3 regions of the Halomonas sp. 707B3 genome follow, and region 3 is predicted to be linked to each of the others. Evidence: predicted binding sites of a transcription regulator. Region 3 holds the regulator's gene; each other region holds the start of a gene.
What was found. The regulator FNR, encoded in region 3, switches genes on or off when oxygen is low (the NO sensors DNR and NnrR bind a similar motif). The targets are predictions, from matches to a motif close to TTGATNTANATCAA.
Positions count from the first base shown of each region.

Region 1 (2,268 bases), on a different contig from region 3:
TAATGTACGTGGAGGCCATGGCCGCCTGGACATCGTCATCCGCGGATTCAATACGGTAGGCGTCTATCGCAATATCCTGCGTGGCGGAGCCAAATGCCACCAAGAGCGCAAAGGCGGCGACCCAGCCTAGGTTGCCGATTGGGTCTACTCCTGCGAGGCCAATGAGACCGGCGGCAATCATGCCCTGGGCCAACAGCATCCAGCCGCGTCGTTGTCCAAAAGCGCGGGTGAGCAGAGGCAGCGCGAGCCGGTCTACCACCGGTGCCCAGAAGAATTTGATGGAGTAGAGCATGCCGATCCAGGCAAAAAAACCGATGGCAGCTACTTCGACCCCGTCGCTACGTAGCCATGCGGAGAGCGTCGAAAACACCAATAGAAAGGGCAAACCAGCGGAAAAGCCTAAAAACAGCATGGTGATGACAGGCGCTTTGCAGTAAATACCAAGCGCCGCCAGCCAACTGCGCTGAGGAGTCGGGGTGGGCATGTAAGGGTGTACTCCAAAAAGAAAACATCGGTGTCTAGGCCCGCTCAAAAACCGGTCGGTGTTAGACTAGCCCTGAGGTTGATGGACTGAGTTCCATGACAAAGCCGACAGCTTACCGGAGAGGAGTTTTCCATGTCGATTACCGCCCATCAGGTAGTGACCCTGCACTACGTGCTTAGCGATGTGCTCAGCGATGGCAGCCCCCGCGTGCTGGATGACTCCAATGCACGTCAAAAACCCCTGGAGTATCTTCACGGCCACGATAATATTTTGCCGGGCTTGGAGCGAGATTTAACCGGCAAAGCCGCAGGTGATGAACTAAGCGTCACGCTGGCTCCCGCTGATGCTTACGGCCTGCGTAACGAAGAGTTAGTGCAAGAGGTGAGTCGCGCGTCATTTGGCGGTGCGGAGATTGAGCCAGGTAGCCGTTTTCAAACCGAAGGCGAGGCTGGCCCGCAGATTGTCACCGTGCTGAACATCGACGGCGATAACGTGACGGTGGATACCAACCACCCCTTGGCAGGTCATACGCTGCGCTATCAGGTGAAGATTCTGGACGTTCGCGATGCCACCCGCGCAGAGCTTGCTAAAGGCCATCCGCTGCCACCGGGCACTGAACACAGTAAAGTAGAAGACCGTAAGGTGCTCTAAAAAAGCCGTTTTTATCGGGTGAAGCGCGTTAAAAACTGACCTGTATCAAGTTCCCGTTTACCCTTGCGGCCACCATTTTAAAAGCTTGACCCAGGTCAGTTTCCCCTTCTCTGAACGCAGTACGATGGCCCCATACATCACGGCGGGAGGGGAGCACCATGTACTGGGATGATGCGGTAATTTTCGGCCTAGTTACTGTCGCGCTAATGATCACCTTTATGGTCGGTTGGGTAGGCTTTGTGGTACGTGACCATTTGCGTAAGGATGAACGTAAGAAGCCTTAATTCAGCAGGCTGTGTCAGTCGTCAGGGGAGGGGGCTTACGTTAATGTGTAAGCTTCCTGTTGCCGGCCCAAGGGGCCGGCTTTTTTGCGTCTTTTTTTTAAGTTGTATTAATAACCGTTGAAGCGCATTGGCAGTTATGCTTTGGTAAAGTGCCTGATTTAAGCCTAAAGTACTCAACCACATTAGGAAATTCACTGCTATGAATGCTGTCTTTTCACGCTTGCCGATGCATTGGCGCTGTGGGGCGCTAATAAAAGCAGGATTAGTACTCGTCTTTACCACTGTTGGGGGGGCACCTGTCTCGGCAAATGCTCAGGCATTAAGCCTGATTAATGGTGAGTCAACGCAAAAGATCGCGCTCGGCGAGCTACGCCACCAATCGGATGTCACGTTTACAGTGTTCGACCCTTATCAGGGCCGCGACGTTGAAATGCGCGGCGTTGCGTTTCGTGATTTTTTAATCGAACACTTTGGTGAGATACCGCCAGCATTGCACTTTACGGCCTGGGATGACTACGAAGTGAGCCTGGGGGGCTGGGATGACCCAACCTGGTACTTGGTGACGTTTGAAGATGGCGAGCCGCTGACGCTACGCTCACGGGGGCCTATTCGGTTAGTTGAGCGCGAATATTCGGGCCGCGATGTGGCTAACCTGCGTGATTTCAACGATTGGGTCTGGATGATTCGCAGTATTGAGGCGCAATGGTGAGTGCCACGCCGCCTAATAAATCGCCGGTCTCGTCACGCTTACGGCGTGGAGGGCGGCGTTACGTCACATGGTTGACGCTAAGCCTTATGAGCTTTGTTGGGCTGATGGTACTGATTGTGTACGAGGCGCGCTGGGTTTAC
Region 1 is NZ_JAMZBE010000036.1:15,598-17,865, reverse strand. Features, by position in the region: gene BIS10_RS07050 (AmpG family muropeptide MFS transporter) at 1-484, opposite strand, end outside; gene BIS10_RS07045 (peptidylprolyl isomerase) at 617-1,135, shown strand; gene ccoM (cytochrome c oxidase subunit CcoM) at 1,294-1,419, shown strand; gene BIS10_RS07040 (hypothetical protein) at 1,619-2,128, shown strand; gene BIS10_RS07035 (diguanylate cyclase domain-containing protein) at 2,215-2,268, shown strand, end outside.
Region 1: ccoM (cytochrome c oxidase subunit CcoM) is a predicted target of FNR. The motif match lies at 1,171-1,184, and genes of this name have one in related genera.

Region 2 (2,268 bases), on a different contig from region 3:
GGATGGAAGTCCAAGACCCGGAAACGATCTTTATCATCCTGGCTGAGTTGCTGTTCCATCCGCTGATCACCGGCTTCCTCTACGCGGCCCTGCTTGCTGCCGTTATGAGTACTATTTCTAGCCAGCTGCTGGTGTCATCTTCATCACTGACCGAGGACTTCTATCGCCTGTTCCTGCGTAAAGAAGCTACAGACAAAGAGTGTGTAGCCGTAGGTCGTGTCAGTGTTGTGCTAGTGGGTCTGATCGCAGCCGTGATTGCCTCTGACCCGAACTCGCAAGTGCTGGGGCTGGTGAGTAACGCTTGGGCAGGTTTTGGTGCCGCCTTTGGCCCGCTGATTATCCTGTCGCTGATGTGGTCGCGTACAAACGGCGCAGGTGCTATCGCCGGTATGGTGGTGGGTGCTGCCACGGTTATGATCTGGATTGCGCTGGGCTGGAACGGCTCCTTCATGGGTGGCCCTGGCGTTTACGAGATCATCCCGGGCTTTATCGCTTCTTTCATTGCCATCCTGGCAGTAAGCAGCATGACCGCCGATGCTGGCGAGTATCAGCATATTGAACGCTAAACGAGCGTAACGTCGCTTAATTAGCCTAAGGCTTAACGGGTTGAAGTTAACCCGTTAAGCCTCCTCTTTTTTAGCCCCCTCCCCCTTCAGATATTTACCTTGCTAGGCGCTGAACTTATCAGTTCACAGCTCTTTGCCCTAGGTCAATAACGCTCCCTCGTTGGCTCGATACACTGGCTGTATGGTTTACGACAACTTTAAACCACTCACCCATCATGTTATCGGTCAGGAGCGACGCTATGCGCCATTTATCACTGCCTACCCTACTCGCCACTGGGCTTGCCGCTGCCACCTTAGCAGTTAGCAGCCAAGCCGTTGCCTATGGCGCTGGCGATTTCTTTACCCGCGTTGGCGTTGCCAACGTCGCGCCGAAAAGCGACAACGGCTCGCTCGCAGGTGGTGCCTTCGCGGTCGATGTTCAGGATAAAACCGACTTCGCTTTCACCCTGGGCTACCGTTTCCACGACAAGATGGGCGTGGAGCTGCTGGCTGCGCTCCCTTTCGAGCATGACATTGAACTCAACGGTGACAACCTAGCATCAACAAAGCACCTGCCGCCCACTCTAACGCTACAGTATTACCCACTGGGTGGTAGCGACTCTCAAGTACAGCCCTACGTGGGTGCGGGTATTAACTACACGCGCTTCTCCGATGAGAGCCTCGCCATTGGCGAGCTTGAGCTAGACGACTCATGGGGCGCGGCCGCTCAAGTGGGTGTTGATCTGCTCATTGATGACCACTGGGCACTCAACGCTGCTGCCTGGTACTTAGACATCGACACCGACGCCTCTATTAATGGCGCAGGTGCGGGCACCGTCGAGATTGATCCCATGGTGGTCATGGCAGGCTTGAGCTACCGCTTCTAGCTTCTAGCTCCCACCTTCGCTAACACGTAAAAAATGCCCAGAGCTTGCGCTCTGGGCATTGCTATTTGGTCTGGCTTACTCGCGTGGTTAACTCTCTGTGACCAGCTTGTCGACACGCTCCACCGCTTTCACTACCAATAGCTGATCGCTTGCTCTTACCTTCTCCTGCATTAAATACGCCGCCACTGCTGGAGCGACTTCACACTTGGCGGGCATGGCAGCCCCGGCATCAATGAGCGCATTTAAGCGGGCAACAAAGACATAGCGCACCCACTGGGGCAGCGACATGGTATCAATACAAAAAGGCTGCTGACTGGCAAAAGCGGCCGCATCTGGGGTGGGCGTGCGCCACAGATTAGCGGCCTTCATGGCGGCTTCAAGCTCAAGAAGCGCGGTTTGAAGCTGTTGATGGACGCTCATAAACACCTTATGGGTTGGTCATATTTAGCGTTCATTATCCCAACTCTGTGGGTAAGTTGCCACTCAAAGGCGTGCTCAATGGAGTTATTCACCGATTCACAGAAAACCTGCAAGAGGCTGTGGATAAACTATGGAAAGGTGTCGCCACCGCTAGTCTCACGCGGCTTACGCAAAGTTGCTCAATTTTTAACCACTTAGACAATAAAGCACGGATTAATCAGCGTTTGCGGCTGACAGTGGCAAGGCAGCAAGGTAGAGTGCAGGCTTGAAATGCGGAAGGATGTCATGCAGCCAATTAACACCCTTGATGAATTTTTTACACGCAGTGGCGCTGAGGTGTCGCTTTACCATATGGGGCGCAGAGTGACTACCTGCTCCAGGGAAACCCTGCGCGCGTTTGAAAATGCTGAGCAAGC
Region 2 is NZ_JAMZBE010000047.1:11,190-13,457, reverse strand. Features, by position in the region: gene putP (sodium/proline symporter PutP) at 1-566, shown strand, start outside; gene BIS10_RS08350 (OmpW family protein) at 806-1,432, shown strand; gene BIS10_RS08345 (YqcC family protein) at 1,520-1,852, opposite strand; gene BIS10_RS08340 (DUF3549 family protein) at 2,138-2,268, shown strand, end outside.
Region 2: BIS10_RS08350 (OmpW family protein) is a predicted target of FNR. The motif match lies at 700-713, and genes of this name have one in related genera.

Region 3 (2,268 bases):
CGGCTATTTCTCGGGTAGACGACGTTTACGCACAAAACCCCACTCAGCTGTCCCACTATGAAGCTGCCTTAGATGAAGGTAGGCTAGCGACCGTAAAAGGGTTACGCTTAAATAAGGATGACCTAATGCGCAGAGAGGTGATTGAGCGCTTAATGTGCGATATGGCCATTGACCTTGAAGCAATAGGCAAGCGTTGGCAGATAAATGCCGCTGACTACTTTTCAACCGCTCTTGAACGGTTGAAAACCGCCGAGCAGGATGGCCTGCTAGTGCGCCAAGGCCTCTATTTACAAGCTACGCCCACCGGACGGCTGTTGATTCGGCACTTAGCCATGGCCTTCGATAATCACCTGCAACACCAGGGCAACCAACGTTACTCGAAGATTTTATAAGCGTATTGAGACACCTACCCCCTGCGCCTATGATGGCTAATAAAAAGGGAGCACCACATGTCATATCCTGCCAGCCAACGACGTTCACTGCTGCAAGAGGCGCGCTGCCAAACCTGTAGCTTAAGCTCGCTGTGCCTACCGCTTGCCCTAGAGCTTGAGGATATGAGCCAGTTCGATGCGATTATCCGCCGCCGCTCGCCGTTGAAAAAAGGCGAGCCGCTGTTTCGCCAAGGAGATCCTTTCACCAGCGTTTACGCGGTGCGCTCTGGCAGCTTGAAGCAGGTGACTAGCGAAGGGAATGGCAACGACCAGCTCACCAATTTCTTTCTACCCAGCGAGCTGGTGGGTCTGGATGGGATTGACGAAGAGCACTACCCCGGCACCGTGATTGCCCTGGAAACCACCACGGTATGCGAAATTCCGTTTGACCGTTTGGACTCGCTCTCCGAGGAGCTGCCCGAACTGCGCGGCCAGCTTTACCGCAGCATGAGCAAGGAGCTACGAGACGACCGGCGGATGATGCGCTTACTGTCACGCAAAACTGCCGATCAGCGGCTGGCCAGCTTTTTGATTACGCTTTCTGACCGTTTTCGGCGCCGGGGCTACTCCCCCTATAGCTTCCGGCTTTCCATGTCACGGGCAGATATGGGCAACTATCTAGGCCTCGCGGTGGAGACGGTTAGCCGTATTCTTAGCCGCTTTCAGCAGCAAAACGTGGTGGCCGTCTCCGGGCGCGAGGTCAATATTTTGGATATGCAGCGCCTCATCACCCTGGCTGAAGAGGAAGCCCAGGCGGTTAACTCACGTTAAACGCCTGAATGCGCCCTTCCATCAATGCGGCCTGCTTCGCTTCCAGACCGGCAAAATCAAACAGCTCACGGTCGGCAAGCTGCGAAGGGGCAACGTTGGTTACGGCTTTGAACATACTCTCCAACCGGCCGGGGTGTTTTTTATCCCACTCCGCCAGCATCTCTTTGACAACCTGGCGCTGCATATTGGGCTGAGAGCCGCACAGGTTGCAGGGAATGATCGGAAACTCCATCAGCCTCGAAAACTCCGCAATATCCGCCTCTTTGCAGTAGGCCAGCGGGCGAATCACGATGTTTTTACCATCATCCGAGAGCAGCTTCGGTGGCATGGCTTTTAAGGTGCCGCCAAAGAACATATTGAGAAACAGCGTCTCCAGGATATCTTCCCGGTGGTGGCCCAAAGCAATTTTGTTGGCCCCAATCTCCTCGGCAAAGCCATACAACGAACCACGCCGCAGCCTTGAGCAGAGCGCGCAGGTGGTTTTACCTTCCGGGGTTTTCTCCTTCACCACCGAGTAGGTATCACGCTCCAGAATGTGATACTCCACGCCTTGCTTATCCAGGTACTGGGGCAGCACGTGTTCTGGGAAACCTGGCTGCTTCTGATCCATATTGACCGCTACCAGGGAAAAATTAACCGGTGCGTTGCGCTGTAGGTTGCGCAGAATCTCCAGCATCGTATAGCTATCTTTACCACCAGAGAGACACACCATGACTCGGTCACCTTCTTCGATCATGTTGTAATCGATGATGGCGTTCCCTACTTCGCGCCGCAGGCGTTTTTGCAACTTGTTGAATTCACGCTTCTGCTTGGCATCCTGCAGCTCATGCTGCTGGACAAGGGGCTCGTCAGACGCACTGTCTGACGAAGTGGGGTCAAAGTAGTCAGGTTGTAACATGAACGTCGCACTGCCGATGGGTGAAGGAGCAGCGCATATTCTAACAACACTACGAAGCTCTACCCAATACAAACCCTAGGCGGTTAACGCTATCTCGCGCTGAAGACGCAGATACAGCAACGCGCTGGCGGTGGCTTCGCTGACCACGCTGGGCCAGGTTAACGGGGG
Region 3 is NZ_JAMZBE010000067.1:10,175-12,442, forward strand. Features, by position in the region: gene hemN (oxygen-independent coproporphyrinogen III oxidase) at 1-392, shown strand, start outside; gene fnr (fumarate/nitrate reduction transcriptional regulator Fnr) at 450-1,202, shown strand; gene ttcA (tRNA 2-thiocytidine(32) synthetase TtcA) at 1,189-2,100, opposite strand; gene BIS10_RS10470 (DNA polymerase III subunit epsilon) at 2,176-2,268, opposite strand, start outside.